Regions from separate parts of the Streptomyces sp. NPDC002577 genome, predicted to be linked through region 1. Evidence: predicted binding sites of a transcription regulator. Region 1 holds the regulator's gene; the other holds the start of a gene.
What was found. The regulator HspR, encoded in region 1, represses chaperone genes until heat shock. The targets are predictions, from matches to a motif close to TTGAGNNNNNNNNNCTCAA.

Region 1 (15,983 bases):
GTCTGAACGTCCTGCGTATCGTCAACGAGCCGACCGCCGCCGCCCTGGCGTACGGCCTCGACAAGGACGACCAGACGATCCTCGTCTTCGACCTCGGTGGCGGCACCTTCGACGTGTCCCTCCTCGAGATCGGTGACGGCGTCGTCGAGGTGAAGGCCACCAACGGCGACAACCACCTCGGTGGTGACGACTGGGACCAGCGCGTCGTCGACTACCTGGTCAAGCAGTTCGCGAACGGCCACGGCGTCGACCTGTCCAAGGACAAGATGGCCCTCCAGCGCCTCCGTGAGGCCGCCGAGAAGGCCAAGATCGAGCTGTCCTCGTCCACCGAGACCTCGATCAACCTGCCCTACATCACGGCGTCCGCCGAGGGCCCGCTGCACCTGGACGAGAAGCTCACGCGCGCCCAGTTCCAGCAGCTCACGGCCGACCTGCTCGAGCGCTGCAAGACGCCGTTCCACAACGTGATCAAGGACGCCGGCATCTCGATCAACGAGATCGACCACGTCGTCCTGGTCGGTGGCTCCACCCGTATGCCCGCCGTCGCCGAGCTCGTCAAGGAGCTGACCGGCGGCAAGGACGCCAACAAGGGCGTCAACCCGGACGAGGTCGTCGCCATCGGCGCCGTCCTGCAGGCCGGTGTTCTCAAGGGTGAGGTCAAGGACGTCCTGCTCCTCGACGTGACCCCGCTGTCCCTCGGTATCGAGACCAAGGGCGGCATCATGACCAAGCTCATCGACCGGAACACGACCATCCCGACCAAGCGGTCGGAGATCTTCACGACGGCCGAGGACAACCAGCCGTCCGTGCAGATCCAGGTCTACCAGGGCGAGCGCGAGATCGCGGCGTACAACAAGAAGCTCGGCATGTTCGAGCTGACCGGTCTGCCGCCGGCCCCGCGTGGCGTCCCGCAGATCGAGGTCGCGTTCGACATCGACGCCAACGGCATCATGCACGTGACCGCGAAGGACCTGGGCACGGGCAAGGAGCAGAAGATGACCGTCACCGGCGGCTCCTCGCTGCCGAAGGACGAGGTCGACCGCATGCGCCAGGAGGCCGAGCAGTACGCGGAGGAGGACCACCGCCGCCGCGAGGCCGCCGAGACCCGCAACCAGGGCGAGCAGCTCGTCTACCAGACCGAGAAGTTCCTCAAGGACAACGAGGACAAGGTCCCGGGCGAGATCAAGACCGAGGTCGAGGAGGCCGTCGCCGAGCTGAAGGAGAAGCTCAAGGGCGAGGAGACCGCCGAGATCCGCACCGCCACGGAGAAGGTCGCCGCCGTCTCGCAGAAGCTGGGCCAGGCCATGTACGCCGACGCCCAGGCCGCGCAGGCCGCGGGCGGTGCCGGTGACGCCGGTGCCGGTCAGGCCAAGGCCGCTGACGACGACGTCGTCGACGCCGAGATCGTCGACGAGGACCGCAAGGACGGTGCCGCGTGACGGAGGAGACCCCGGGCTTCGAAGAGCAGCCCGACGTCCCCTCCGGCGCCACCTCTGAAGACGCCGAGTCGAAGGCCGCCGAGTCCAAGGAGGGCGCGGCGGCCCCGGCCGGGGACGCGACGCAGACGGCCGGCCTGACGGCCGAGCTGGACCAGGTGCGCACCGCGCTCGGTGAGCGCACCGCGGACCTCCAGCGGCTGCAGGCCGAGTTCCAGAACTACCGCCGCCGGGTCGAGCGCGACCGGATCGCGGTCAAGGAGATCGCCATCGCGAACCTCCTGACCGAGCTCCTCCCCGTGCTCGACGACATCGGGCGCGCGCGGGAGCACGGCGAGCTCGTGGGCGGGTTCAAGTCGGTGGCCGAATCGCTGGAGACGGTCGCCGCCAAGATGGGCCTGCAGCAGTTCGGCAAGGAGGGCGAGCCCTTCGACCCGACGGTCCACGAGGCGCTGATGCACTCGTATGCGCCGGACGTCACGGAGACGACGTGCGTGGCGATTCTGCAGCCGGGGTACCGGTTCGGCGAGCGCACCATCCGCCCCGCGCGGGTGGCCGTGGCGGAGCCGCAGCCCGGCGCGCAGACGGTCAAGGCCGACAAGGCCGAAGCAGGCGACGGGTCTTCGGAAGCGACAGACGCGACGGGCAAGGAGAACGGTGGCCCGGACGAGGGCTGACGTCATACGAACGGTACGGATCGCCGTACGGACGAGGAAGGAGGGACGTCGGGGATGAGCACCAAGGACTTCATCGAGAAGGACTTCTACAAGGTCCTCGGCGTCCCCAAGGACGCCACCGAGGCCGAGATCAAGAAGGCGTACCGGAAGCTCGCCCGCGAGTTCCACCCGGACGCCAACAAGGGCAACGCCAAGGCCGAGGAGCGCTTCAAGGAGATCTCCGAGGCGAACGACGTCCTCGGCGACCCCAAGAAGCGCAAGGAGTACGACGACGCGCGCGCCCTCTTCGGCAACGGCGGGTTCCGCCCGGGGCCGGGAGCCGGGGGCGGAACGTTCAACTTCGACCTGGGCGACCTCTTCGGCGGGGGCGCCCAGGGCGGCGCGGGCGGTGCCGGCGGATTCGGCGGCGGGCTCGGTGACGTCTTCGGGGGGCTGTTCAACCGCGGTGGCGGCACGGGCACGCGTACGCAGCCGCGGCGCGGCCAGGACATCGAGTCCGAGGTCACGCTGAGCTTCACGGAGGCGGTGGACGGTGCGACCGTCCCGCTGCGGATGTCGTCGCAGCAGCCGTGCAAGGCCTGCTCGGGCACCGGCGACAAGAACGGCACGCCGCGCGTGTGCCCGACCTGCGTCGGCACCGGCCAGGTGGCGCGCGGCTCGGGCGGCGGCTTCTCGCTGACCGACCCGTGCCCCGACTGCAAGGGCCGCGGCCTGATCGCGGAGAACCCCTGCGAGGTCTGCAACGGCTCGGGCCGCGCCAAGTCGTCCCGCACCATGCAGGTCCGTATCCCGGCCGGGGTGAGCGACGGGCAGCGGATCCGCCTGCGCGGCAAGGGCGCACCCGGCGAGCGGGGCGGCCCGGCGGGCGACCTGTATGTGGTCGTGCACGTCGACGCCCACCCCGTCTTCGGCCGCAAGGGTGACAACCTCACCGTCACGGTGCCGGTCACCTTCGCGGAGGCCGCGCTCGGTGGTGAGGTGAAGGTCCCCACGCTCGGCGGCCCGCCGGTCACGCTGAAGCTGCCGCCGGGCACGCCCAACGGGCGCACGATGCGCGCCCGCGGCAAGGGCGCGGTCCGCAAGGACGGCACCCGCGGCGACCTGCTGGTCACGGTCGAGGTCGCCGTGCCGAAGGACGTGACGGGCAAGGCTCGGGACGCCCTGGAGGCGTATCGCGAGGCGACCGCGGGTGACGACCCGCGGGAGGAGCTGTTCCAGGCCGCGAAGGGAGCATGACGCATATGGACAGCCGTCGGCGGAACCCTTACGAACTGACCGAAGAGACGCCGGTGTACGTCATCTCGGTGGCGGCCCAGCTCAGCGGGCTGCACCCGCAGACTCTGCGGCAGTACGACCGTCTCGGCCTGGTCTCACCCGACCGCACCGCCGGCCGGGGCCGGCGCTACTCGGCCCGCGACATCGAGCTGCTCCGCCAGGTGCAGCAGCTGTCGCAGGACGAGGGCATCAACCTCGCCGGCATCAAGCGCATCATCGAGCTGGAGAACCAGGTCGTGGCGCTGCAGCAGCGCGTCGCGGAACTCCAGGACGCGCTGGACGGGGCGGCGGCGACGATGAGGCAGCGCGAGGCGGCGGTCCATGCGTCGTACCGCCGGGACCTGGTGCCGTACCAGGAGGTGCAGCAGACCAGCGCGCTGGTGGTGTGGCGGCCGAAGCGGCAGCAGTCCTCGGACTGACGCACGCTGACGCACACGCTTACGCGAAAGGGGCCCGGAGAAGAATCTCCGGGCCCCTTCGTCATGCCGTCGGTCGTGCCGTCGGCCGTGCAGTCAGTCGTGCCGTCAGGAGGACGGCGGTACGGCCGCGCTCACCAGGACCGGGGCGGTCGCGAGGACGGCCGCCGCGGACACGGGCAACGATCACGGGCCCGGCGCGGGCCTGAGGGGCGCTCCGCTCAGAGGTTCATGAGGAGTACGCCGAGGAAGACGATCGGGTACGCGGCGGCCAGCACAGTGATGGGCAGGCCGAGGAGGACGTAGGCGAGGAAGAGGAGGGCCCGTACGACGAGTCCGTGGCGGGCGGCGATCCGATCCGGGTCGTACGGGTCGTACGTCACCTCGATGCGTTCCGGGTCGGTGGCGACCACCTTGCCGCCGCCGCTGTACGTCCGCTGGGTGCCTGCCGCGTCGGTGAACGCGTAGACCTTGGTGACCGTGGTCTCGCCGTCGGTTCCGGTCCCGTAGCTCTTCTCCTTGAAAGTGGCCACGACCGTGATGCCCCGGCGGCGCAACAGCCACCAGTCCACCGTGGTCCGGTACACGAACACGGCGATCGCAAGCCCGACGAGGAACGGCGTGAAGAAGACGGCCCAGAACAGCGTGAGTTCCGATTCGCCGGTTGCGGCGGCAAGCCCGAGGCCCAGGACGAACAGGCCGCCCATCGCCCAGAGCATCGGGTATTCGCGAACTGTTCGCCAGCGGTCCCTGCCTTCGGCCGCCGCAGGACGGGGCACGGCGGTCACCAAGGTGGCACCGTCCACGCGTCGTTGCTCGGCGTCCCGGACGGGCAGCGCCGCCGTGACCGCCGCCGCGAAGGCTTGGGCGGCCTCGGCACTGGGTGAGCCGAGCGTGTAGACGACGGGATCGGTGCTCGCGGATGCGGACGTCAGGACGATCTCGATGACCCGCGGCTTCGGTCCTCCGGTCGTGCCGTCTCCCGGGTCCTGACCGTTACGTCCTCGCGTACGGACCGTCTCTATGGCGGCCAGCGGAATACGGATCCGAGACCGCCCCCATGCCCGCTCCAGCAGCACCTCGTCCCGCCCGAAGCGCGCCGTGGCCCGGCGTCCCCTCAACACCAGTTCGGTCATGAGACGACCGTACGGGAGGCGCCCGGGTGCTTGTCACAAGTCATGCGATCGACGGGTCCGATTCCTCGACCACCGTCCAGGACAGGCCCTCCGGGAGGGACTGGCTGGACGCTGCGATTCCGCGTATCGCGCCGGTCACGAGCGCGGCCGCGGAGAGCGCGCACAGCAGCCAGCTCAGTGCGGCCGGCAGGTCGTCGGGGCCGACGTACAGGACCGGGGCGGCGAGCAGTGCCGCGAGCAGTGCGCCGCCCAGGATCGGGAGGTGAACAGGTGCCTGGAACTTGGCGGTTCGGGGCAGGCGGCGGGCTGTTGTCGCGTCGCCGGGGGCCGCGCGGTGGGTGCCCTTCAGGTACGGGCGGGCCTCGTCCGGGTCGGTGAGGCCCATGAGGACCTCGCCGTTGTCGGCGACGAAGGCCGCGGGGAGTTCCTCCTCGATCAGCTTCCATCGCTCGGGCCAGCACAGCCGGCCCTCCTGGCCGCCGAGGCGCAGGGCGGCACGGCCTACCTCGTCCGACGGAGCGGCCAGCCTGATCTCGCGCTCGCCGGCCCGCAGGACGAGCCAGTGGAACTGCGTGACGTTCAGCTCGCCCGGCTTGTCGCCGCGCTTCGAGTAGCGCAGACGGACCGGCTCGCCCACCCGTACCCGGACGGCGTGGACCTCGCCGCGGCCGGCGTCCTCGGTCAGGACGCGCAGCTTGCGTCGCTGGTCCGCCTGGCTCACCTGGCGGCGGGCGAAGCCGAGGGCCTTCACGGTCACGATGAAGACGAGGATGATCACCAACCCGCTGAGGAAGCCGCCCCTGGTGCCTGCGGCCAGCCGGGTGAGCACGAGCGGGGTGAGGGCGACGAGGACGGCAGCCGTCGCCCGGCCGGTGTCGCGGGCCGGGAGCGGCAGCTTGCGCGGCAAAGGTGGCGGTGTCGCGGAATCCGTCGCCACGGCCTGCGACACCGGCCCGAGCAGAGGCGCCGTACGGCAGGCGAGCGCCCACCCTCCGACGGCGACCGCCGCCCCGCCCAGCGCCCAGAGGATGTCCCAGCGCGGCGCCGGGGCGTCGTAGCGGGCGAAGACCAGGACCAGGGCCACGGCCGCGCAGGCGAGAGCGGCGCAGGCCAGGGCGCGGGTGACGAGGGTGGAGCGTCGCATGTACGTCCTTCACCGGGGCGGTGGAGCCGGGGTGGGGGAGGCACCGTCTCACGGGGGCGGGTGGCGGGATGCGCGCGGACCGGCGGCTCTCGCGGTCGAGCATGGGGGAGGGGGGACGAGAGGGTGGGCTGGTGACCGCGGCGCGGGTGTCAGTTTCCCCGTGATCGGCATGGGAGTAAAGGGCCCGACGAGTGGATGGGGAGGGCGAGTTGGCGGCTCGCCCCCCGCCCCGACAGGGTGACCAGGACACCCCACCCTCCACCCCCGTTCACGCCACCCGCGTGAACTCCACCAACACCTCCGGCGGCCCGCCGGCCACCCCCCGGTACACCCCCTTGTGCGGTGTCACGTCGTCGTAGTCGCGGCCCCGGCCCACGATCACGTGGGACTCGTTCGCCTGGGTGCGGTTCGTCGGGTCGTAGCCGGTCCAGTCGCCCGCCCAGTACTCGATCCAGGCGTGGCTCTGGCCCGCGACCGGGCGGTGGAGCTCCGCGTCGCGTTCCGGGTGGAGGTAGCCGGAGACGTAGCGGGTCGGCAGGCGGAGGGCGCGCAGCAGGCCCGCCGTGAGGTGGGCGATGTCCTGGCAGACCCCGGCGCCCTGCTCCCAGGCCTCGGTGGCGACGGTGTGGACGCCCGTCGCGCCGGGGACGTACGCGACCCGGTCGGCCACGAGGTTCGAGACGGCGACCGCCGTCTCGTGCGGGTCCAGGCCGTCGGCCGCGGCACGGGCCAGGTCGGCCAGCTGCTCGGTCACGGCGGTACGCGTGGTGGGCACGGCGTACTCCAACAGGCGTGAGTTCGCGGCCTGGTCGGCCACCTCCGCCCAGGTGGGCGGAGTGGTGAGGGGCGCCGGAGGCGAGGTCTCCACCAGGCTCAGCGCCGTGATCGTCAGGTCCTCGTGCGGCTCCATCAGGTCGAAGCCGGTGACCTGGGTGCCCCAGTAGTCCCAGTACGCCCAGGTGGCGGTGGCAGGGCTGATGGTCACACGCGCGTCCAGGGTGGTCTGGCCCGGCAGGGTCAGCGGGGTCATCCGGACCTCGTTGTGCGAGGAGACCGCCGCCTGCGCGTACGAAACGCGGGTCTCGTGCCTGATCCGGAGCCTGCTCGTCCGCTGTGCCGTCGCGCTCGTCGTGTCCACGGTCGTCGTCCTTCCCGTCATCCCGCTCACGCTCCTTCCTGGGCCCACTCGACCGGGCCCTGATACGGGAAGAACCTCTCCGCCACGGCCTCCGCCGAGTTCATGCAGGCCTGCTGCAGATCGCGCAGCAGGTGCGGGAGCCCGTCCTCCAGCGCGGCCGATTCCAGGTACTCGAGGCGCGTCCGCATCCGGCCTATCGGGCGGCGCGCGGGGTCCTGGCGGGGGCGGCCGAGCGCGGCCAGGCACTCCTCCGCGGTCGTCAGCGCGTGCAGCGCCGAGCGCGGGAAATCCCGGTCCAGGAGGAGAAATTCGGCCACCCGCGGGGTGTCGCCGAAACCGCTGTACACGCGCGCGTACGCCTCGTCCGCGCCGCTCGCGCTCAGCAGCGTCGGCCAGTCGGGGGCATGGGCGGCGTCCAGTACGCGTACCGACAGCAGGCGGACCGTCATGTCGACGCGCTCCAGGCTCCGGCCGAGGACCACGAACCGCCAGCTGTCGTCCCGGCTCATCGTCGAGTCGGCGAGGCCGAAGAAGAGCGCGGCCCGGCGGCGTACCAGCTCCAGATAGGCGTACGGGCCGGTGCGGCGAGCCGCCGTGCGCTGGTCGGCGAGCGCGTGCCAGGTGGAGTTGAGGCACTCCCACATCTCGGAGGAGACGGCCTCGCGGGCGCTGCGGGCGTTGAGCCGGGCCGCACCGAGCGCGCCCTCGATGGAGCAGGTGGTGCGGGCGTCGAAGGCCAGCTGGTCGAGCACCTGCTGCATGTCGACGGCCTCCGCGCCCGCATCCACGCCGAGGATCGCGTACAGCGAGCGGCACGCGGTGTCCTCGTCGCGCCACGGGTCCTCGAGGAGGCGGTGCAGATACGCGTCGAGGATGCGGGCGGTCGCGTCGGCGCGCTCGACATAGCGGCCGGTCCAGGTGAGGGCTTCGGCGATACGGGAGAGGATCACGTCGTTCACGGCGGTACCTCCTGCGGTGGAGGGCTGTCCGGGAGTCTGTCCGGAGAGCTGTCCTGCCAGTCCTGCCTGTCCTACGGGGATGGTCCTCACTGCTGCTGCGCCCCTTCCTGTACGCCCTGGAAGCCGGTGCCGTCGGGCCCCAGCTGGCGCGGTGCGACGGGCGGCGGGGTGCCGGCCGGTTCATCCGTGGCGGCGGACGCGGGGCCGCCGTCCGTGAGGACCCAGGTGTCCTTCGAGCCGCCGCCCTGGCTGGAGTTGACGATGAGGTTGCCCTCCTGGAGCGCCACCCTGGTGAGGCCGCCGGGCAGCACCCACACCTCGTCGCCGTCGTTCACGGCGAACGGGCGGAGATCTATGTGGCGCGGCGCCATGCCGTCGCCCGCCAGCGTGGGCGAGGTCGACAGGGCGACGGGACGCTGGGCGATCCACCCGCGCGGATCGGCCGCGACCGCCTTGCCGACCTCGTCCAGCGTGGCCTTGTCGGCGTGCGGTCCGATGACGATGCCCTGGCCGCCGGCGCCGTCGACGGGCTTGATGACCAGCTGGTCGAGCTGGTCGAGCACGGCCTCCAACTGTCCCGGCTCGTCGGGACGGTACGACTCGACATTCGGCAGAATCGGTTCCTCGGAGAGGTAGTACCGGATCAGATCCGGCACGTACGTGTAGAGCAGCTTGTCGTCCGCGATGCCGTTGCCCACCGCGTTCGCGAGCGTGACCGTGCCGGCCTGCGCGGCGCTGAGAATGCCCGGGCAGCCGATCACGGAGTCCGGCCGGAAGTGCAGCGGATCGAGGAAGTGGTCGTCGAGCCGCCGGTATACGACATGGACCGGCATCTCGCCGCGCGTGGTACGCATCCACACCCGGTTGTTGCGGCAGACGAGATCGTGCCCCTCGACCAGCTGCACGCCCATCAGCCGGGCCAGCAAGGCGTGTTCGAAGTAGGCGGCGTTGTTCGGCCCGGGGGTCAGCACGACCACCCGCGGGTCGGCGATCCCGCCGGGCGCGGCGGCCCGCAGCGCGGCCAGCAGCCGCTGTGCGTAGCCGTCGACCGGCAGCACATGCTGCTCGGCGAAGAGCGACGGGAAGATCCGGGTCATCGCACGCCGGTTCTCGATCACATACGAAACCCCGGACGGCACCCGCACGTTGTCCTCGAGCACCCGGAAGTCGCCCTGCTCGTCCCGTACGAGGTCGATCCCGGCGACGTGGATGCGCACCCCGCCCGGCGGCTCGACCGGCCCCGCCGATCTGTGGAAGTGGGGCGAGTTGAGCAGCAGCCGCCACGGCACCACACCGTCGTCGAAGGCCCGGCACGGTCCGTAGGCGTCGGCGAGATACGCCTCCAGCGCCTTCACGCGCTGGGCCACGCCGCGCGAGATCAGGTCCCACTCGAGTGCGTCGAGTATGCGCGGCACGAGGTCCAGCGGCCAGGGCCGCTCCTCGCCGGCGAAGGCGTAGGTCACACCCCGGTCCGTGAACGACCTCGCCATCTGGTCGGCCCGGAACCGCAGTTCGGCCGGATCCATCGGCTGCAGCGCCGCCAGCACCGGCTCATAGGCGGTCCTGACTTCACCCGGACGCTCGAACATCTCGTCCCATGCATCGGCCAACGCGTACGCGTCAAATATGTCCGCCATGGCGCGACGTTAGATGCCATACGTAACATCCCGGTCACCGGGCGATTTCCGGCAGCTCACGGGGGTGCGGGCCGGTTGGACCGCTTTCGCTCAGTGCTCGTCGCTCGAGGTTGCCCTCAGGTGCCGCAGCAGGGCGGCCAGCCCGGCGGGGGTGGTGCGGAGGATGACGTCCGGGGTGTCGCTTTCGCGGAGGCGGATGGTTCGGTCGGGGGTGGCGGTGACGTAGACGCAGTTGCCCTCCGGGCCGCCGCTGAACGATGACTTCTGCCAGTTCAGTTCCGGCATCTTGGCCTCCCTAGAGGGTGTAGAGAAGGTGCTGGATGAGGGCCAGCGAGTCCTTCACTGAGTGCGCTTCGGGGGCCAACGATACGTCGATGGGGGCGAGGGCGTTCTCGGCGAGTCGGTCGAACAATGAGGCGTACTGATGAAGCTGGGCTTGCTCGGTCAAGTAGAGGGAACCCAGAGGCTGTTCGACGATTACCGTGCCCAGCCGCGGTGCGCTGGGGCTGATGTGTACGAAGGGTCCACTGAGGGCCCCGTACGCCTGGGCTCGGAACGGGTAGACCTGGATGGTCACATTCGGCAGGCGGGCCAGTTCGATGAGTCGCAGCAGTTGCTCGCGCACCACCTTGGTGTCGCCGAAGCGCATGTGCAGGGCCGCTTCATGGATGACGGCGTGCACGGTGGGCGGGTTCTCGCGGGTGAGGATGTGCTGCCTCTCCATACGGAACGTCAGGGCTTCCTCGATGTTCTCGAAGCCGAGCTTGGGGCTGGTGAAGATTGCCCGCGCGTAGTCGGCCGTTTGGAAGAGGCCAGGGATGAACAGCGGCTCGTGGGTTCGTAGAGATTGGGCGCCTGCCTCCAGTTCGGCCAAGTTGAGCGCGCCAGGCCCCATGTGCTTCTTGTAGGGGCTCCACCATCCCTTGCCGGTTGCCTCGGACAAGGCCACCAGTGCTTCGATATAGGGCTCGTCTGCGCAACTGTAAGCCCGACACAGGTCCAGAAGTCGCTCCGTAAGGATCGACGTCCTGCCGAGCTCGATGTGGCTGAGCTGTCCGCGGCTCATGTCGATCCGCTCGGCGGCCTCAACTGCGCTCAAACCCGCATCTTCGCGCAGTTGTTTGAGCTCGAATCCGAGTCGTCGTTGCCGCTCGCTGATGGTGGTGCGCAATCCCACGGTCTCTCCCTGCTGGCTCGTCCAAAGTCTGCCTCGTTCAAGGGGGTTGGTCCACCGGAAGAGGGGAGTTGGTTGCGCATACGAACCCTAAATGGCTACCGTGGGTGCGGTACCGATAACGCTACGGAATCGCTCGACTCCCCCTGCCCATAAGCCGACAGAGCACCCACCCCTCCCACCAGGAGCGCGCGGGCAACGCCATCGCTCGGCACGGGACGACCTTCCTCACTCCTATCGATGGGAGCCGTCACCCATGCAACCAGCGCGCAGCGCATCACACCGCCCCACCCAACTCGCCTACGAGTACAGCCTCTTCGCGCCGGGCGACGCCACCGCCCCGAAACTGTGCCGCGACTTCGTGCGCGGCGTCCTGCTCGCCCTCGGCAGAGAGCCACTCGCCGACGCGGCGACGCTCTGCACCTCGGAACTCGTCACGAACGTCCATCTGCACACCAAGGGCTCCGCGATGCTGCGGGTCTGGCTCACCCCGGCGCGCCTTCGGGTCAGCGTCTTCGACGAGAGCCCGGACCCGCCGGTGATTGCGACCCCGCCGCCGGAGCCGTTGCCTGCTGGGGTCGCGGACTCGCGCTCGTCGCCGAGGTCGCGGACGCGTGGGGCGTCGCGGCGGACCGGGCGGGGCGGTACGCGAAAGGAGTGTGGTTCGAGCTGAACGAGATGTGTACTGGACGGCTTCGCGGAGGGTGGTCGGCGTGATCGATTACCTCCTGAAGCACCCAATGGCGTGGCGGCACCGAGGAGGTGGCGTGGAGCGCTATGGAGCTTCCTGAGGGGACCGCTCCAAGATCGGTGAGGGAGCCATCGCTGTATGGCGTGCCGGTCCTCTGCCCGAACGCCTCCGGTTCGATGCTGTGCGGGTTGTCGGCCTCGAAGGTGCAGGCGCGGTGCATGCTGCCCATGGACGAAACGGAGCCCACAGAGGACCTGGTCCGCGGACGTTGCCCGTGATGAAGACCGCGGCGTCGGATGGGACGACAGAGGACTACGTCAGGGCGCGATAGGCCCGGTGGCCTGGGCAGAGGCCGTCACCTTCCCGCCCCCACGCCACGGGAAGTTTCGGGGTCAGTGCGTCCGAGCCGGGGCTGGGGTGCGCGGCTCAGCTCCAGCTCGGCGAAGGCCCGTGCGGCGGCTTGTAGGGAACTGGTTGGCCGGTGAGTGCATCGAGCAGAACGCGGTCGCCCAGAGGGCGGTCCAGCTTTACCGTCACCTGTGTCAGTCTCCCTTGCGCGGTGCAGTCACTGTCGTCGGGGTGCTTGACGGAGGCGGACAGCACTACGCTGCCGCGTGTTTCCAGCACATCAACCGCGGGGCCGCGGTCGCAGACACCATGAAGGGCAACCACGGTGACCGATCGCCCGTCTGCGGCAATCTGGACCAGCCGGTTGAGCGGATAACCGGGGACGTCGGTGGCCCGCCTGATCGGCGACTGAGGCATTTTCGAGGGGATGACAGCGGCCTGCTTGAGGGGAGAGTCATAGCCCTCCAGGCTGAACAGCCAGGCAGGGACGACTGCAGGCCCCCGGCTGGTGGCCACGCTCATCTCACCCAGCTTCGCCCCGGTCACAGTGAGGTGCGGGTTCCCGCCGACGCGGGCGCTAGCCAGGGTCTTATATGACGAGTCCGGCTCCACCAGCGGCCGTGTGAGCAATCCGTCCCCGTCCCAAGCGACCCGGCCGTTCTTCGGCCAGGTGGTGGGCAACTTTCCGTCCAGGACGAAGCTGTGGTCTTGGTAGGCCTGCTGATCAGCCTTGCTCTGCAGGCCACCCCGCGGCAGCTGGATCACTTCGCCCATTGGGTGGTAGCCAGCACGCCACGCCGCCGCAGCCTTGGACCCGTCCCAGGCTGCGGCGACCTGCCGGGCGCGGTTCACCACTGCCTCCGCGTGGTCACCGGCACCCTTCTCGCTGCCGCAACCGGTGACGGCACCCACACCGATAGCCGTCAAGATCGCCAAGGCGCGCATGCCAGCGGTGCCTGATGTTCTGATACGCATATGACCTCCGGTTGCGATGGCGACGCGGCAAGCTGTGCCGTCCTTGTGACGCGGCTGGCCCATGATTGGTTCACCGGGTTGCGGGCAGCTGAGGGCGTGTTGTCAGTAGACGTGGAGGCCGCGTTGGTCCAGCACGGTCTGCACTCGCGTGTAGAAGGAGTGGCGGCCTGTCTGCGCATCGGAGTCGCCGCAGGGCTCGTCGAGGTAGTTTCCGCCGGAGGTGATACCCAGGGCGGTCGTGCCCTGGACCAGGGGCCCTCCGCTATCTCCATGCATCGTGCAGAGGGTGGCCTCGTACATGCCGTACAAGGTCGTCCCGTCGGTGTAGGTGACAGTCGTACTGGACTTGCTTATGTAGCCGACTGTGTCTTGGCTCGCGACTCCGATCCGGTCCGCGCTTTCCCCTTCGGCTGCGAAGCGGGAGTTGTCGATCTGGTGGTAATCGCCACCCCAGTATCTGACGGTCCCGAGCGGGTTGATGTCGGGGTCGTCCGCCTTGATGGTGGCCCAGTCGCAGGCGCGAGTGGACCCGTCACAGTAGCCGTCGGTTCCGGTTTCAAAGTTGTACGCGGTCTGGGTTCCGATCCTGGCGCCGTTCCAGTCCATGTACCAGGTGTTGCCGGTGCCGGGTACGCAGTGGCCTGCGGTGAGTGTGTAGATCGTCCCCGAGGAGTTCTTGGTGTTGAACGCGGCGCTGCAAAGCCAGCCTTCGGACCAAATCCCATTGGCGCCCCGAAGGTCGGTGGCGGCGGCCTCCAACTTGCCCCCGAGTCTTTTAATGCGTATCGCCCCGGGGTGAGCTGTCGCAACCTTCTCGATCCGGGCCCTGCTGGTGGTGGGCACCCCGTCGAAGATCTCGACTGACACCTGGTTGGTACTGGCCTCAACGCCCCACGCGGTATTGGGGATGCCCCCCAGCTGGTCAAGCTCATGGTGAATGGACGCAAGCTCAGCCGCACTTCGGGTCACCAGTTTCGGGGTCCCGCCCGCGTCCCGGACGGTCTGCGCGGCTGCCTGGTCAGTGACCGTGACTACGAGGTGCCCGTCCTTGTAGTACACGCCGCCGGTCCGGTCGGCGCCGAGCTTGTGTGCCAGCGCTGCCGCCCGGGTGGGGTCAGTGAGCGGCTTCGGGGGTTCCCCGGCGGATGCCGGGACAGCTGCCGCGATGGTGACCAGGAGTGCGGCGGAGAGAATCTGCGCGAGTCTCCTCGGGGCATGGGGCATGGGGCATTGTGCGACCTCCAGTGACTGTCGAAACCAAAACAAAAATGTTGTTTCTGGTGCCTGAAGTGCGAAAAATGACAGCTGGGATTGCCTTTCTGGCAAAGGGCGGCTAGTCAGCTTGGGCATGGGAACGAGTGAGCTGCCGTGTTGGCGAGCCGGCGGAGAGTTGTCCCTGCTGCCCAGACGCGCGAACCTGAGGGCGCTGACACATATACGTGCACCCGCCGACGCGGCGTGGCCACCAGAGTTGCGCTCTCTCATCAAGCTGCGCCGTGTGAAAACCGGCAGGGCCTGCAGATTGCACATGTTGTGCCCCAGGCCCCGCCGGGGCCCTCTCAGCGACCAGTCAGACGACGGCGCCAGAGGCGTTCTCGTTCTTCAGGACCTCTTCGTCGGCCATGCGCACACCCCCATGGGCTGCTCGTGGACGCGTTCCGCAGGAAGGCGCCCGTGGTCCGCTGTGTGATGGGGTGACCAAGATCTTGTCGTCACCAACCATGCATCGCGCGTTCACAAGGGCACCACCGTCATCTTGTTGCGTGTGGAGAATGCGGAGGGGTGCGCATATGCCACCTGCTAGCTAGATCCAGGACATACGGGAAGTTGCAATGCGCCTCGCAGGCACCTCGCTGGCAAAAGAGCCGCCGATAAGCGAGTGTTGGGCGACACCGGGTGTCGGGCCATCGCATCTGGCGGCCTGTGGAACGGCTGCGCACGCGTATTGCCTGGTCAGGGTGTCCGCGCCCGCTTCGGTCAGCGATCCGGCGATCCTGAGGTTGCTTCCTCCAGAATCCCTGCCTGGCCGATGAGGTAGCCGAGTTGTGCCCGGCTGTTACTTCCCAACTTCTCGGCCAGCTTGGCGATGTGGACGCGGACCGTACGGACGTTCATGCCAAGCCGCTCAGCAATCGATGTGTCGGTGTGACCTTCGACGAGAAGCCCGGCGATGGCTCGTTGGCGGGCCGTAATGCCGTTCGACGCGGGCTGGCTGGCAGCTTGGGGGAACATGGGGGTGGCGAGGCGCCAGAGCCGCTCGAAAGTGGTGACGAAGTAGGCGATCAGGGCTGGGTGCCGTATCTCCAGGGCGACATCGCGGTCTTTGTTTCCCGGTATGAAGGCGACGGCGCGGTCGAGGACGACGAGCCGTTCGGTGACCTCGTCGAGCGTACGGACCTCGACGTCGCCGTCCAGTTGCTCGTAATGAGCGAGAATGGCGGGCGAGTAGCGGGAGGTGTGCTGGTAGAGCGTTCGCATCCGGGCCCCGCGGGCGAGCAGCCCCTGCTCCCGCGGAAGGGCGCCGGCCAGGGTGGTCGGAGACCGCTGTCCGCCGGGCTGGATGGTCAGCAGCTCCTGCGAGGAGACGCCCAAGGCGTGGGTGATGGCGGCGTTGATTCTGTGGAATCCCTGCAGCACGGTGATCGAGGGGGAGTTGGCTTGGGAGGCGCCCTCGGCGTCCAACTCCATGAGGGGTTCGAACGTCTCGGCCAGCTTCGTTCCGCGGCGGCGCTGACGGGCGACTTCCTCGTCGATGGTGCGGAGCAGCATGGGAAGGGCGACGGAGGGTGCGGTGGGTCGCAGCCACCGCATGTCCTCGAGGTCGGGGTGGAGGAGACCGAAGTCGATCAGGCAGGGCGCTGAACCGGCGTCCTGCTGACGGACACCCCCCTCGCGAAGTGCACGGGCGTACAGATGTAGGCCTGCCTCACACAGTTCCGCGACTCCGTGCGTGTGCGCTTCGACGGTCACCTGCGGC
Region 2 (15,983 bases), on a different contig from region 1:
CCCGGACAGTGCGTCACGTCGTCACCAGGGGAGTCCGCCTGGTGCAGCACCAAACTGGAACGACTCCTTATCTTGAACTCTTCGTGTTTATGAGGGTAGGTTCGTAGTCATGACCGCAGCTCACCCGACCATCGCCGAGGAGCTGCGCGGTGCCGGCCTGCGAGTGACGGCCGCCCGCGTCGCGCTGCTCCAGACCGTCCGGCACGGTGACCACCTCGGCGTCGAGGCGATCGCCTCCGGGGTGCGTGATCGTGTAGGCCATATCTCTCTTCAAGCCGTGTACGAGGCCCTCCACGCACTCACCGCGGCGGGACTCATACGTCGCATCGAACCGTCCGGCAGCCCGGCCCGGTTCGAGGGGCGCGTCGGCGACAACCACCACCACATCGTGTGCCGGTCGTGCGGTGTCGTCGCCGACGTCGACTGCGCGGTCGGCGAGGCGCCCTGCCTGACCGCGGCCGAGGACCACGGCTTCTCGATCGACGAGGCCGAGGTCATCTACTGGGGCCTGTGCCCCGACTGTTCCACCGCCCGCAGTTCCTGAGCATCGCTATCCCCCCAAGTCCGGAAGGATTCCCATGTCTGAGAACCCCGATGCGATCGTCACAGACGCAAAGACGGAGGGCGGCGGTGGCTGCCCGGTCGCGCACGGGCGCGCCCCGCACCCGACTCAGGGCGGCGGCAACCGTCAGTGGTGGCCGGAGCGACTGAACCTCAAGATCCTCGCCAAGGACCCCGTTGTCGCGAACCCGCTCGGTGCGGACTTCGACTACGCAGAGGCGTTCCAGTCCCTCGACCTGGCGGCCGTGAAGCGGGACATCGCCGAGGTGCTGACCAGCTCGCAGGACTGGTGGCCCGCCGACTTCGGCAACTACGGCCCGCTGATGATCCGTATGGCCTGGCACAGCGCCGGCACCTACCGCATCAGCGACGGCCGCGGTGGTGGCGGCCGCGGGCAGCAGCGCTTCGCGCCGCTGAACAGCTGGCCGGACAACGGCAACCTCGACAAGGCCCGTCGTCTGCTGTGGCCGGTCAAGAAGAAGTACGGCCAGTCCATCTCCTGGGCCGACCTCATGATCCTCACGGGCAACGTCGCGCTGGAGACGATGGGCTTTACGACCTTCGGCTTCGGCGGCGGCCGCGCCGACGTCTGGGAGGCCGACGAGGACGTGTACTGGGGTCCCGAGACCACCTGGCTCGACGACCAGCGCTACACCGGCGACCGTGAGCTGGAGAACCCGCTCGGCGCCGTCCAGATGGGCCTCATCTACGTCAACCCGGAGGGCCCGAACGGCAACCCGGACCCGATCGCCGCGGCCCGCGACATCCGCGAGACGTTCCGCCGCATGGCGATGAACGACGAGGAGACCGTCGCCCTGATCGCCGGTGGCCACACCTTCGGCAAGACCCACGGCGCCGGCCCGGCCGACCACGTCGGCAACGACCCCGAGGCCGCCTCCATGGAGGAGCAGGGCCTGGGCTGGAAGTCCACCTACGGCACCGGCAAGGGCGGCGACGCCATCACCTCCGGTCTCGAGGTCACCTGGACCACCAAGCCCACCCAGTGGAGCAACGACTTCTTCGACATCCTCTTCGGCTACGAGTGGGAGCTCACGCAGAGCCCCGCCGGCGCCAACCAGTGGGTGGCCAAGGACGCCGAGGCGATCATCCCCGACGCGCACGACTCGTCGAAGAAGCGTCTGCCTACGATGCTCACCACCGACCTCTCGCTGCGCTTCGACCCGATCTACGGTGAGATCTCGCGCCGCTTCCACGAGAACCCGGACCAGTTCGCAGACGCCTTCGCCCGCGCCTGGTACAAGCTGACCCACCGTGACCTGGGCCCGAAGTCGCTGTACCTCGGCCCGGAGGTCCCGGAGGAGACCCTGCTGTGGCAGGACCCGCTGCCCCAGGCCGAGGGCGAGGCCGTCGACGCCGCCGACATCGCGGCCCTGAAGGCCAAGCTCCTCGACTCGGGCCTGACGGTCTCGCAGCTGGTGTCGACCGCGTGGGCCTCGGCGTCCACCTTCCGCGGCAGCGACAAGCGCGGCGGTGCCAACGGCGCCCGTATCCGCCTGGAGCCGCAGCGCGGCTGGGAGGTCAACGACCCGGACGAGCTCGCCCAGGTCCTGCGCGTCCTCGAGGGCGTCCAGGCCGAGTTCAACTCCGGCGCCAAGAAGGTCTCCCTGGCCGACCTGATCGTCCTCGGCGGTGCCGCCGCGGTCGAGAAGGCCGCCAAGGACGCCGGTTTCGACGTGGAGGTCCCCTTCACGGCGGGCCGCGTGGACGCGACCGAGGAGCACACCGACCCGGAGTCCTTCGCCGCGCTGGAGCCCTCCTCGGACGGCTTCCGCAACTACCTCGGCAAGGGCAACCGCCTGCCGGCCGAGTACCTGCTGCTCGACCGCGCCAACCTGCTCACCCTGAGCGCCCCCGAGCTGACCGCCCTCGTCGGTGGCCTGCGCGTCCTCGGCGCCAACCAGGGCGGCTCGACGCACGGTGTCTTCACCGAGACCCCGGGCACGCTGACCAACGACTTCTTCGTCAACCTGCTCGACCTGGGCACGACGTGGAAGTCCACCTCGGAGGACCAGACCACCTTCGAGGGCCGTGACGCCGCCACGGGCGAGCTGAAGTGGACCGGCACCCGTGCCGACCTCGTCTTCGGCTCCAACTCCGAGCTGCGCGCCCTCGCGGAGGTCTACGCGAGCGACGACGCGAAGGAGAAGTTCGTGAACGACTTCGTCGCGGCGTGGGTCAAGGTCTCGAACCTGGACCGGTTCGACCTCAGCTGATCAGACGTCCAGGCCGGCCCTGCACAGGGCCGGCCTGGACGTTTCTCAGTGCGAAGATCCGGATCCCAGTGCAAAGTATCCGGATCTCAGTGCGAAGCATCCGGACTCCACTGACGGGTGACCCGTCTCCTGATGTCCGAACCGTCCTGCGCGGCGTCGGCCGCGGCTCCGAAGTAGTCGCCGCCCTTGCGCCTGACGTCGTCGGTTCCCCACGCCCTGCCGCCGGCGGTCGGCAGCTTGGCCATCCGCGGTATGTGCTTGGAACAGTGGATGTAGGCCTCCTCGACCTCGATCTCGACCCAGGCCTGGGGGCGGCGGCCGGGTACCGGATCGTGGGGGAGGGCCGGGTACACGGTGCGCATGTCGTCGTCGGAGACGAGGCGGGCGGTGCCGTTGACGTGCAGGCCTATCCGATCGCGGACGAAGTCGATCATCAGGATGCCGACATGGGGGTTTTCGAGGATGTTGCCGAGGCTCGCCATGACACCGTTGCCGCGGTACTCGGGGTACGCCAGCGAGCGTTCACCGAGCACCTGAAGGAAGCCCGGCGGCCCGGCGCGGAACGTGTTGTCGCACTCGCCACGCGCGTCGGACGTGGCGAGGAAGAACATCTCCTGGCGCGCCACGAACTCACGCATCCGCGAGTTGAGCCGGTCGAGCACCTGCTCCTCGTAGAATCGGTCGGCTCGGGCGATCGTGCTCAACTCCTGCTGTATCCGGTGCTCCCCGTGGCTTCCGGGCCGGTCTGCGCGCTCATCGTGGTGCAACGATTCTCCTGTGACGGGCTTGCGAAGGCAGTGGTGTCTCGAAACGGAACGCGAGGAACCGACAAGCGATCCCTGCCGACGTGGACGGCCTGGCCGCTGTCGCGCTCACTGTCTGGGCCTGCCGGTTGCGCGCCCCGTGCCCGGTGGTCTTCGGAGAGGTCGTCGCCGGGCTCTGCGGCGGCCGTCGACCGGCACCCGGATGGCCGGCTGCGTCAGGTGGGGGGCTTGCAGCTCAATGCGCGGTCTCCCAGATTGATGCTGTCTGACGGGGTTGCGGGATGGCGATATTTTCAGGAGTTCGACCCGACCCCGGAGGGCAGGCAGACAGTGTAGGGGATGAGGCAGGCGGCGTCGCCCGGCGTCTGTCGCTCGATCTGCTTCTGCCTGTCGGCGAGTTGCCGACCAGTGGGTTCGCCGGTGACATGGCTCCGCAGTTGCCGTTGCCCGTGTCGGCCGATGAATGCCGACGGGGCGGCAACCGGACGCCGATAGGCACCGGTTGCCGCCCCACCGCCCCGCTTGGCGGGACACAGGATCGGACGCTCAGCCCGGGTCAGACCGCCGGGGCCGGGTAGGTCGGGTACTCCACCCCGGAGACGTGCTGGACGACTCGGATGACCTGGCAGGAGTAGCCGAACTCGTTGTCGTACCACAGGTAGAGGATCGCGTTGTCGCCCTCGACCTTGGTGGCGCCCGCGTCGACGATCGAGGCGTGGCGCGAGCCGATGAAGTCGCTCGAGACCGCGTCGGGGGCGCTGATGAAGTCGATCTGGCGCTTGAGCGGCGAGGCCAGCGACACGTTGCGGAGGTAGTCGAGGACCTCCTCACGCGTGGTCTGGCGTGCGAGCTGCAGGTTGAGGATCGCGATCGAGACGTCCGGCACGGGGACGCGGATCGAGCTGCCGGTGATCCTCGCCTTGAGGTCGGGCAGCGCCTTCGCGACCGCGGAGGCCGCACCGGTCTCGGTGATGACCATGTTGAGCGGCGCCGAACGGCCACGTCGCTCCGACTTGTGGTAATTGTCCAGCAGGTTCTGGTCGTTCGTGAACGAGTGGACGGTCTCCACGTGGCCGCGCAGGACGCCGTACTCGTCCTCCATCGCCTTCAGTGGAGGCACGATCGCGTTGGTGGTGCAGGACGCGCAGGACAGGATCTGCTCGTCGGGCTTGATCATGTCGTGGTTGACGCCGTGCACGATGTTGGGGACGTCGCCCTTGCCCGGCGCGGTCAGGACGACCTTGTCGATGCCGGGACGCAGGTGCTGCGACAGGCCTTCCCGGTCACGCCACTTGCCGGTGTTGTCGATGAGGATGGCGTCCTTGATGCCGTACGCCGTGTAGTCGACCTCCGACGGGTCGTTGGCGTAGATCACCTTGATCGCGTTGCCGTTGGCGATGATCGTGCTGTTCGCCTCGTCGACGGTGATCGTGCCCTGGAACTGGCCGTGGATGGAGTCGCGGCGCAGGAGCGAGGCGCGCTTGACGAGATCCTCGCCGGCCCGGCCGCCGCCCCCGCGGACGACGATGGCGCGCAGCCGCAGTCCGTTGCCGGAGCCGGCCTTCTCGATCAGCAGGCGGGCCACGAGGCGGCCGATGCGGCCGAAACCGTAGAGCACGACGTCGCGTCCCGCGCCGCCCTCGAGCTTGTTGGCACCCGTGGCGCCGGCGACGGCCTCGGCGGTGAACTCCTCCACTGACAGGCCACGGTCGTCGGCGCTGTAGGTCGCGGCGAGCATGCCGATGTCGATCTGGGAAGGACCGAGATCGAGCGTGGTGAGAGCCTGCAGGAACGGCAGCGTCTCGGTGACGGAGAGTTCCTCGCCGGCGATCTGCCGGGCGAATCGGTGGGTCTTGAGGATGCTGACGACCGACTTGTTCACCAGGGAGCGGCTGTGAAGAAGGACCGTGACGTCCCGCTCCCTGTGCAGCTTCCCGATGATCGGGATCATCGACTCCGCGATCTCCTCGCGGTTCTTCCAGTTGGTGAACGAGTCCTCGATGACAGTCACAAGTTTATCTTTCGAGCTAGGCGGCGCTCATATGCTAACCCCTCACTACTTTGATCGATCAAACGGTGTCGCTTGAGTGGGGTGCCGTGAGCGGGTGCCTTGGCCGTACCGGGGCAGGAACGGCCGCCACGCGGGGCGCCGGCGACGACGGCGGTGTTCGCCGACGCCGCACGGGCGCCGGCGAACACAGGCCGTCAGCCCACGAGTGGCAATGCGGTGCGGGCCACGGGCGAGAGCAGTTCGGCGGCCACCGCCTCGCCGGTGTCCGCGTCGACGACGGCGACCCGGACGGCCGGTTCGGCCGTCGTGTCCGTGCTCGCCGCCGCGTCCAGCGCGAAGAGCACGGCGACCGGCCGGGCCGCGTCGCCCTCCTCGTACACGCCGGTGAACTGCAGGATGCGCCAGCCGTCCTCGTCCCAGTGGTCCACCAGGCCCGACCGTACGACGGGCGAGGTGGCCTGCCAGGCCAGCGAACGTTCCAGGAGCTCGACCGTGGCCGCGACCGGAATGCCGGAGCCCTCCCCGCCGCCGGAGTTGAACGGATGGCCGAGCAGGCGCAGCCGGAACCGGCGCAGCGGCAGCCGCCACCACCGGTCGAGGTCCGCCGAGAGTCCCACCAGCACGGCCGAGGACACCAGCAGGAAGCCCACTGAGGCGAACGGCTGTTCCTCGATCACGGTCCACCAGGACTGCGCCACACCGTCCGCCGCCGTACTGCCCCCTGCTGTCCCGGCTGTACCGCGAGCGCCGACTGCCGACACCGCCCCACCTGCCAGCACCGCGGAGGCGCGGGCGAAGGCTCGCCAGGTGATCGGGGCGTCGTCGCTCGCGGAACAGCCGCAGGACGATTCGGGGGCGGTGGCCCGGGCCCGGGCGAGGTAGCCGAGGAACCCGGCCCCGAGGGCGGCAGCCGCGACTCCCGGCGCCGCGGCCGTTGCTCCCGCTTCCGCCGAGGGAAGCAGCGCAGGCGCGACGAGCAGGCCGACGGCGACGACCAGTTCGGCCGCGCCCACGGCGCGCAGTACGAGCACCGTCCGTTCGCTGCTGCGCAGCATGCGGGCGAGCGCGGTCTTGGGCGCCTGCCGGACGGTGCCGCGGCCGAAGAGCTTGACCGCGCCGGTCCATCCGAGCAGACCGGCCAGGACCAGCGGGACCAGAGCGGGGACCAGCCCCGATGCCGGCGTCGGAGCCAGACCTGAGGTCAGTGAGTCCATCTCTCCCCCTGCCCGCTCAAGTCCCGACGGCGATGCGCACGACGTCGACGGTGTCGTCGGACGGCCGCCACGCGCCCAGGACCTGGGCGTGCTGTCCGATGCGCAGCTGGGAGAGATCGGAGGTGAGGGCCCGGCCGGCGTACGAGGCGTTGGTGGTGGCCGGGACGACGTTGCCGACGATCTCGTGGCTGCCGTGGGCGAAGTGCAGCCGGTTCTTCCCGATACCACGGATCGTGGTGGCCATGTTGACGATGTTCACCCACACGGCGTCGGCGGCGACGCTGCCGTCTGGCATCGGGACTCCACGCGCGTAGAGACCGTCGCCGGCCTCGATCGCGTCAGCGGTGGTGGGCTCCACCTTCCAGATGCTGGTGGCGTTGGTCAGCTGGACGCGCGCTCGGTCGCCGTGGGAGCCCAGGATGTGCAGCACGCTGCCGTCGATCCGGACGATCCGCCCCTCCACGAACGAGGACTTGGCGAACGCCGGGTCGAGAGAGGGCTGGGGCGCGGCGAAGGCGGCGTCGGCGTCGATGCCGCCGAGTGCGGTCGCGCCGACGATGGTGGCGCCGCCGACGACGGCGCCCGTGAGGAAGCGCCGGCGGCCGACGCCGCCGGGTATGCCCTGGCGAGCGGTCATGTCGTGACGCCCCCTCACTCGTAGATGTAGACCGGCAGCATGCCGGAGCTGAGGCTGCCGATGGCCGAGAACGCCGCGGGCGTGAGGTCCAGCACGCGGTTGGTGCGGCACACGCCGTTGCAGCAGGTGGCCTCGCCGCACCAGGACTTCGTGCGCGGGCCGCAGTCGGTGATGGTGATGCACACGGTGGCGCCCGAGCACTGGTGTCTGATGTTCATGACCGAGCCGCAGCCGCGCCGCGGGATGTTCTCGCCGCACAGGTCGGGCCGGGTGATGTCCCAGCACGCCTGCGAGGCGTTGGGCCATGCGCCGTGGTACGAGGCGGACTTGCAGGTTCCGCAGGCGCCGCCGCCCGCGCTGCTGCACGGACCCCAGGCGTTCCCACAACAGAACCAGCTGGTCTCGCCGGCCCACAGGCTGGTCGTTCCGCAAGCCATGGTGCGTTCCCTTCCGGAAGGCGCGCTTTTGGCGCGCGCATGACAAATCGCGCCTGCGCATCAACCCTGTGAGGGAAGATGCGCAGGAGAGCAGGGGGAATGCTGTGCGGTACAAGCACACCTATGATGCGCACCACCGCGCCGCCCCGCTAGAGGGCCTCGCACGAAGTGCGCTACGCGCGTCCACCGTTCCTTCGCCGGCTGCCGCTGGAGGGCGAGGCGGGCGACGGCTCCGCCTCGTCAGTGCTGCCCGGCGGTGGGATTCTGGTGGAGGTAATGACGTGTCCGCCGAGGAGACTCGGGAGGGCCGATGGGACGGGACGTCCCGGCGCTGGTGTTCACGCGTGAGGACCGCCGCCGGTACCGGATCAAGATGCAGGAGTGCCTCGACGCGTTCGCGCAGATGCTGCGCGAGTCGCGGTTCGAGTCGGAGCGGCCCCAGGTCGGCTTGGAGATCGAGCTCAACCTGGTGCATGACAACGCCGAGCCGGCGATGTGCAACAGGGATGTGCTCGAGGCGATCGCGGACCCCGCCTGGTCCACCGAGCTGGGCCGGTTCAATCTGGAGATCAACATTCCGCCGCGACGGCTGACGGCCGGCGGGCCCGACGCGTGGGAGGCCGAGATCCGGAACGCTCTCGACCACGCCGACGACCGGGCCGCGACGGTCGGCGCGTATCTGATCATGGTCGGCATCCTGCCCACGCTGCGCCAGTCGGACGTCGGCGAGGCGGCGCTGTCGGAGAACCCGCGCTACCGGCTGCTGAACGAGCAGGTGTTCGCCGCGCGCGGCGAGGATCTGCGGATCGAGATCGACGGTGTGGACCGGCTGCGGACCTACGCGGACACCATCACCCCCGAGGCCGCGTGCACCAGTACGCAGTTCCACCTGCAGGTGTCCCCGGAGGAGTTCGCCGACTACTGGAACGCGGCCCAGGCCGTCGCGGGCGTCCAGGTGGCGCTGGCCGCCAACGCGCCGTTCCTGTTCGGCAAGGAACTGTGGGACGAGACCCGCATCACCCTGTTCGAGCAGGCCACAGACACCCGCCCGCAGGAGATCAAGGTGCAGGGTGTCCGGCCCCGCGTGTGGTTCGGAGAGCGGTGGATCACCAGCGTCTTCGACCTCTTCGAGGAGAATGTGCGCTACTTCCCTGCGCTGCTGCCGATCTGCGACGAGCAGAACCCCAAGGAGACGCTGGAGCGCGGGGACATCCCCGAGCTCTCCGAGCTCACCCTGCACAACGGCACGATCTACCGCTGGAACCGCCCCGTCTACGCCGTAGCGCACGACAAGCCGCATCTACGGGTGGAGAACCGCGTGCTCCCCGCGGGCCCGACGGTCGCCGACACCCTCTCCAACGGCGCCTTCTACTACGGGCTCACCCGGGCCCTGGTGGAGGAGGACCGGCCGGTCTGGTCACGGATGTCGTTCTCGGCTGCGGAGGAGAACTTCCACACGGCGGCGCGGCACGGCATCGACGCACGGCTGTACTGGCCCGGAATGGGGGAGGTCCCGGCGCCCGAACTCGTTCTGAGGCGCCTGTTGCCGCTCGCGCACCGGGGTCTTGAGCTCTCGGGAATGGACGCGGCGTGGCGGGAGCCGCTGCTCGGCATCATCGAGCAACGGTGCGTCACCGGGCGTAACGGCGCTGTGTGGCAGCGGGAGATGTACCACCGGATCGACGACTCGTTCCACGTCGGCCACCACGAAGCGCTGCGGCGGATGACGCAGCAGTACATGGACTACATGCATCTCAACGCACCCGTCCACACCTGGCCGGTCGACTGAGGCCGGCCGCGCCCGCGGCCGAACCGCCAGGGCGGAAGGCGCTCGGCCGTCACGGATCCTTGGTCACGGGCGGAAGGTAGGCGCCCTCCAGCGTGCGGTCCCACCAGGCGCGGGTCTTCCGCAGGGCGCGCCGGCCGGTGAAGCGGTAGCTGTAGAGCTGGGCGCGGATGTAGGTGGGAGGAGCGGTGGGGAAGGGATTGCCGCGCAGGAGTTTGAGGGTGACGGAGTCGTTGTCGAGCAGCCGCCCGATGAACGGCGCGAACCACGACAGGGCGTAGAGGGGTGAGAGCGCGGCGAACCACATCTGCCAGTCGAGACGCAGGTGGTACGGGGCCACCTGTGGCGGGAGTCCGCGCACGTCCACGGGCTTGCCCTTGAAGCGGTACTCCTTCCACACGGTGCCGTCGGTGATCTCGGGCTCGTCCGTGCCCTCGATCACGACCTCGTAGCGGACCCGGCTGACGCTGCCGAAGGCGCCGTAGGTGTTGACCAGGTGGAGCGGGTTGAAGGAGAAGTTCATCATCTGGCGGCGTGAGAGCAGGTTGCGGACCGGCCAGTAGCTGAGCACGGCCACCAGTGCGCTGACGGCGAGCACCACGCCCTCGTACCACGCCGGTGTGGCGGGAAAGGCGGGAGGAGCGGGCAACGGTAGGACTTTCGCGGCGTATCCTCCCTCGATCGCGGGCAGCGCGAGCACGATGGTCAGCCAGTTCAGCCAGGCGAAGTTGCCGGACGCGACGAGCCACAGCTGCGTGAGGACGATGACCCCGGCCGCCACACCGGCGACGGGCTGCGGCGTGAGCAGCGCGACGGGAGCCCCGAGCTGCGCGACGTGGTTCGCCGCGACCTCCACCCGGTGCACCGGCCGGGGCAGGCGGTGGAAGAACCAGCTGAGCGGGCCGGGCATCGGCTGGGTCTCGTGGTGGTAGTAGAGGCAGGTCAGATCGCGCCAGCACCGGTCGCCGCGGATCTTGATCAGCCCGGCACCGAACTCCAGCCGGAACAGCAGCCAGCGGAGCAGCCACAGCACCAGGACCGGCGGCGCCGTGCGCTCGTTGCCCAGGAAGATCGCCAGGAAACCGGCCTCGAGCAGCAGCGACTCCCACATGTACGCGTACCAGGTCTGCCCGACATTGACGATGGACAGGTACATGACCCAGAGGGCGGCCCACATCAGCAGGGACGCCCACAGGGGGACGAGGTCGCCCGCCCCCGCGGCCAGTGCGGCGGACAGCGCCACGCCCGTCCACGCGACCAGCGCGAAGAAGCGGTCCGAGTAGTGGACGTAGAAGATGCTGGGCGACTGCCGGAAGGGGACGGCCGCCACGAACCGCGGGACGGGAAGCAGCCCGCGCTCACCGATGAGCGCCCGGAACTGGTTGACCGTGCTGAGGAACCCGACGAAGTACAAGGCGGCCAGGCCGCGCTGAAAGCCGAGCCGGCCCAGCCAGTAGTCCACGTCCGTGAACCATTCCACGGCACTCCTCCTGGAGCGGCCCCGCGGCCCGCCACCGCCCGCCGAAGCGCGACGGTTACATGGCCATGTCGCCGCTCGGGTACCCGTGCGGCGTCCGTACACGCTCCGTCGGCGGCAGGCCGGGACGGCGGCCCCAGCCGTCGGAACGCCCTGTTCACCGCGGGTTCTCCAGTGCCTTGACCGCCGGTCCTCCAGCCCGCCGCACAGGTTTGCGCTAAGGATTCTTGACTTGAGGCGACTCAGGATTTACCACGGGTGTTGAAGGGTGTCTGCGTGCCGCAGGTGTGAGCGCGTGCAGGAGGGAGATCTGACATGGCACGGGCAGTCGGTATTGACCTCGGGACGACCAACTCCGTGGTGAGCGTGCTGGAGGGCGGCGAGCCCACTGTCATCACCAACACCGAGGGCGCCAGGACCACGCCGTCGGTCGTGGGCTTCGCCAAGGGCGGCGACGTGCTGGTCGGCGAGATCGCCAAGCGCCAGGCGGTCACCAACGTGGAACGTACGGCCCGGTCGGTGAAGCGCCACATGGGCGACGCGCAGTGGCGATTCCCGGAGTCCGGCGACATCGACGGCAAGAGGTACACCGCCCAGGAGATCTCGGCCCGGGTGCTGCAGAAGCTGAAGCGGGACGCGGAGGCGTACCTGGGCGAGGACGTGACGGACGCGGTCATCACCGTCCCCGCGTACTTCAACGACGCGCAGCGCACCGCCACCAAGGAGGCAGGCGAGATCGCCGGGCTGAAGGTGCTGCGGATCATCAACGAGCCGACGGCGGCCGCGCTCGCGTACGGGCTCGACAAGGAGAACGACCAGACGATCCTCGTCTTCGACCTGGGCGGCGGCACCTTCGACGTGTCGCTCCTCGAGATCGGCGAGGGAGTGGTCGAGGTCAAGGCCACCAACGGCGACACACACCTCGGAGGCGACGACTGGGACCAGCGGATCGTCGAGCACCTGGCCCAGCAGTTCAAGAACCACTACGGCGTGGACCTGTCCAAGGACAAGATGGCCGTCCAGCGGCTGCGCGAGGCCGCCGAGAAGGCGAAGATCGAGCTGTCCGCGGCGACCGAGACCACCGTCAACCTCCCGTACATCAGCGCCTCGGCCGAAGGTCCGCTGCACTTGGACGAGAAGCTCACGCGCGCCCAGTTCCAGCAGCTGACCGCCGATCTCCTGGAGCGCTGCAAGACCCCGTTCCGCAACGCGGTCGAGGACGCCGGGATCAAGGTCTCGGACATCAACCACGTGATCCTGGTGGGCGGTTCGACGCGGATGCCGGCGGTGACGGACCTGGTGCGCGAGCTGACCGGCAAGGATCCGCACAAGGGCGTCAACCCGGACGAGGTCGTGGCCGTCGGTGCCGCGCTGCAGGCCGGTGTGCTCAAGGGCGAGGTCAAGGACGTCCTGCTGCTCGACGTCACCCCGCTGTCGCTCGGTATCGAGACCAAGGGCGGCATCATGACCAGGCTCATCGAGCGGAACACGACCATCCCGACCAAGCGGTCGGAGATCTTCACGACGGCCGAGGACAACCAGCCGTCCGTGCAGATCCAGGTCTTCCAGGGCGAACGGGACATCGCGGCGTACAACAAGAAGCTCGGCATGTTCGAGCTGACCGGCCTGCCGCCCGCGCCCCGGGGCGTTCCGCAGATCGAGGTCGCCTTCGACATCGACGCCAACGGGATCATGCACGTGTCGGCCAAGGATCTGGGTACCGGCAGGGAACAGAAGATGACCGTCACCGGTGGCTCCGCGCTGCCGAAGGACGACATCGACCGCATGGTCCGGGAGGCCGAGCAGCACGCCGAGGACGACCGCCGCAGGCGGGAGGCCGCCGAGACGCGCAACCAGGCCGAACAGCTCGTCTATCAGACCGAGCGGCTGATCAAGGACAACCCGGGCAAGATCCCGGACGACGTGAAGGCCGAGACTGAGGCTGCGCTGGCCGAGCTGAAGGACAGGCTCAAGGGAGCGTCCGCCGAAGGCGACGACACAGCCGCCATCCGCACGGCCACGGAGAAGGCGGCGGCCGCCGCTCAGAAGATCGGCAGCGCCATGTACGCGCAGGCGCAGGCGGCCCAGGCTCAGGCGTCCGAGGCTCACGGCGGACCGGCCGGCACCGGAGCGACGGGCGCGGAAGAAGACGTCGTCGACGCCGAGATCGTCGATGACGAGCAGCATCCGAAGGGAGGCACGGGATGAACCGACCGCACGAGCACCAGCGCAAGGACCGGCCGGTGCTCATCCGGGACGAGCGGCGCATCGATCCGGTCACCACCCTTCGGCCGCGGTACGGGGGCGCAGGCGGCGATTCCGTCGAACTGGCGCCCCCCGCAGGCCGCTCCGGCCTCAAGGACGGCCCCGCCGCCCCAGGCCGGAGACTGCCCGCGGCCGACCGGCGCGGCGCCCCTGCGCCGGCGCAGCCGAGCGGGCGGACGGAGCAGACGGAGGGGACGGAGCGGACCGAGACCGAGGCGCTGCGCGCGCAGCTGAAGGAACGCACCGCGGACCTGCAGCGGCTGAAGGCCGAGTACGACAACTATCGCAAGCGGGTGCAACGCGACCGGCTGGCGGTCCGCGAGATCGCCGTGGCCAACGTGCTCGCGGGGCTCCTGCCCGTACTCGACGCGGTTCAGCAGGCCGACGAGGCCGGCGAAGTGAAGGGTGGCTTCCGGCGGGTCATCGATGCCCTCGAGCACCAACTGGCTTCCCTCGGCCTGGAGTCGTACGGCCGTGAAGGGGAGGCGTTCGACCCCGCCCTGCACGAGGCCGTCTCCTACGACCACTCGGACCGGGTCGACCGGTCCACCTGCGCAGCCGTCCACCGTTCCGGCTATCGCGTCGGCGGTCACCTGCTGCGTCCCGCCCAGGTCACCGTGGCCGAACCACCGACGGGACCGCCGGCAGAGGCCCCGGACATGTGAGGCATCGCACCAACTGATCTGCTGTCGCGCGGTGTTCGCCCCACCGCCTGGGGGACAGGCCGCTCACGGCACCGCGCGCAGCGCGATCTGACGCCTGCACAGGTTCGGCGAAGTCGCCCATGACTCATGGGGACTGGCGGGCATCACCGCCGGCGTGCGGCTGTGCCGGAGTCGACCCGTGCCGGTCACCGTCCTCCGGCGTCGGGAACGCGTTGAACAGCACGGTGATGTGCCGGCTGCCCGGCGGAGCCTGATCCGGTTCGCGGTGCCAGCGAGTGAGAAACGCGATGTACTCCTCGGTGAACCGGGCCAGTTCCCCGGCCGTCAGCGTGGTGCCGCCCAGTGAGTGGAGGGCCGCGGCGCCGAACTCACCGAAGGATTCGGGAGTGCTCAGGAATGCGGCCAGGTCGTGCTCCGCGCGTTCCCAGCACCGGTGCCCGATCTCCTGGGCCGTCGTTTCCGCCTCCTCGCTCCCTGCATGGCGGGGGAGCCGCACGTCTTCCGGCACGGCACGCCAGTACTTGCGGCGGCCGGTCGACCGGGTGGTGTCCTCCTGGATGAAGCCGAACCTGGCGAGCTGGCGCAGGTGATAGCTGGTGGCGCCGCGGTCCGCGCCGAACTCGGCCGCCAGGTCGGCGGAGGTGGCTGGGCCGTGGCGCTGCAGCCGGGCGAGCATTCGCTGCCGGAGGGGATGGGCGAGCCCTCTGAGCGCCCTGGCGTCCGAGACTTCGGGCTGCTGAGTCTCGTGCATGACGAGAAGGTATCAATGCAAAGAAGTCTTCTCAAAGAGCTACATAAGAGGGCGAATCCGACGCGGGATCGCGCATAGCGCAACGCCCTTCTTTGGGTGATTTCTGTAGTAGTTGACGTTTTGCCGGTTATCTGCCTAGCGTGATGACACGAGGTGATTCGTAGGGCTTGATGGGAAGGCCGCACGGGGCCTCGGAGGCCGGTCGGCACCGTGACCGCGAGCCGCGGTCCGGTCGGAGGGTGCGTCGCGGAAGTACGGCCTGCCGCACTACATCGGTGAGCCGCGAGGGTCCGGCGTCGAGCCACACGTCCACAGCCGTGGCTCAGGGCTTTTTGTTGCCTGCGCGCGCTGGGCGGGGCGTCGGATCAGGGCCGTGAGCGTTTCCCAAGCGTCAGGTCCCCGTGGAGGGCCGGATGCGGGCTGGACCTGGATGTTCCGGGATCAGCAACAATCCATTTCCCCCTGAGAGGCAAGCATCATGAGTGCAATCCTGTCCAGGTTCGGGCGCCTGGCTGCCGCGCTGTTCGCCGCGGCTGTGCTGGCGTTCACCGGCGCCGGCGTCGCCAGCGCCGCTGACTCGGGTTCGCATCACGATTCGGGTTACTCAGACCACGACAACGGCCGCAACCACGACAACGGACGCGGCTACTGGAGCGACTACAACAACGGCTATGGGCGTGGCCATGATGGCGGCGGCTACGGCGGTCACGACGGTGGCGGCTATGGCGGTCACAACGGTGGCGGCCATGGCGGCGGTCACGGTGACGGCGGCCATGGCGGCGGTGGTCACGGCGGTGGCGGTCACGGCGGTGGCGGTCACGGCGGTGGCGGTCACGGTGGCGGTGGTGGTCACGGCGGTGGCGGCGGTCACGGCGGTGGCGGCGGCCGCTAAAGGCACCGCGACGGGTCCCGGCTCTCCTGAGCCGGGGCCCGTCACGCTTGCCTGGAACTCAGGCAAGCGACAGGAACAGCTTCTCCAGCCGGGCGCGCATCTGCTCAGTGGTCTCGCCGTTCTTCGCGCCGTTCTCCACGTCGGTCAGGCACTGCTGCAGACCCGTGGCGATGATCGCGAAGCCCGCCCGGTCGAGGGCTCGCGAGGCCGCGGCGAGCTGCGTGATGACGTCCTCGCAGTCGCGTCCCTCCTCGATCATCCGGATGACACCGGAGATCTGGCCCTGAGC

Region 2: the regulator HspR is predicted to act here: its motif matches at 11,349-11,367, upstream of dnaK (molecular chaperone DnaK).

What each region holds. Positions count from the first base shown of each region.
Region 1 covers NZ_JBSFWK010000009.1:7,773-23,755, forward strand. The annotation lists gene dnaK (molecular chaperone DnaK) at 1-1,439, shown strand, start outside; gene grpE (nucleotide exchange factor GrpE) at 1,436-2,113, shown strand; gene dnaJ (molecular chaperone DnaJ) at 2,168-3,349, shown strand; gene ACWD4J_RS14950 (heat shock protein transcriptional repressor HspR) at 3,355-3,807, shown strand; gene ACWD4J_RS14955 (hypothetical protein) at 4,026-4,940, opposite strand; gene ACWD4J_RS14960 (hypothetical protein) at 4,981-6,084, opposite strand; gene ACWD4J_RS14965 (transglutaminase family protein) at 6,353-7,243, opposite strand; gene ACWD4J_RS14970 (alpha-E domain-containing protein) at 7,249-8,181, opposite strand; gene ACWD4J_RS14975 (circularly permuted type 2 ATP-grasp protein) at 8,268-9,818, opposite strand; gene ACWD4J_RS14980 (DUF397 domain-containing protein) at 9,909-10,103, opposite strand; gene ACWD4J_RS14985 (helix-turn-helix domain-containing protein) at 10,114-10,995, opposite strand; gene ACWD4J_RS14990 (ATP-binding protein) at 11,249-11,665, shown strand; gene ACWD4J_RS14995 (hypothetical protein) at 12,110-13,006, opposite strand; gene ACWD4J_RS15000 (S1 family peptidase) at 13,109-14,230, opposite strand; gene ACWD4J_RS15005 (LuxR C-terminal-related transcriptional regulator) at 14,984-15,976, opposite strand.
Region 2 covers NZ_JBSFWK010000037.1:59,642-75,624, forward strand. The annotation lists gene ACWD4J_RS32885 (Fur family transcriptional regulator) at 110-544, shown strand; gene katG (catalase/peroxidase HPI) at 579-2,795, shown strand; gene ACWD4J_RS32895 (pyridoxamine 5'-phosphate oxidase family protein) at 2,882-3,562, opposite strand; gene ACWD4J_RS32900 (glyceraldehyde-3-phosphate dehydrogenase) at 4,116-5,570, opposite strand; gene ACWD4J_RS32905 (MauE/DoxX family redox-associated membrane protein) at 5,765-6,784, opposite strand; gene ACWD4J_RS32910 (cell wall protein) at 6,801-7,421, opposite strand; gene ACWD4J_RS32915 (RlpA-like double-psi beta-barrel domain-containing protein) at 7,436-7,639, opposite strand; gene ACWD4J_RS32920 (hypothetical protein) at 7,638-7,901, shown strand; gene ACWD4J_RS32925 (glutamate--cysteine ligase) at 8,169-9,647, shown strand; gene ACWD4J_RS32930 (lipase maturation factor family protein) at 9,697-11,124, opposite strand; gene dnaK (molecular chaperone DnaK) at 11,437-13,329, shown strand; gene grpE (nucleotide exchange factor GrpE) at 13,326-14,051, shown strand; gene ACWD4J_RS32945 (ArsR/SmtB family transcription factor) at 14,176-14,802, opposite strand; gene ACWD4J_RS32950 (hypothetical protein) at 15,407-15,760, opposite strand; gene ACWD4J_RS32955 (metal-sensitive transcriptional regulator) at 15,753-15,983, opposite strand, start outside.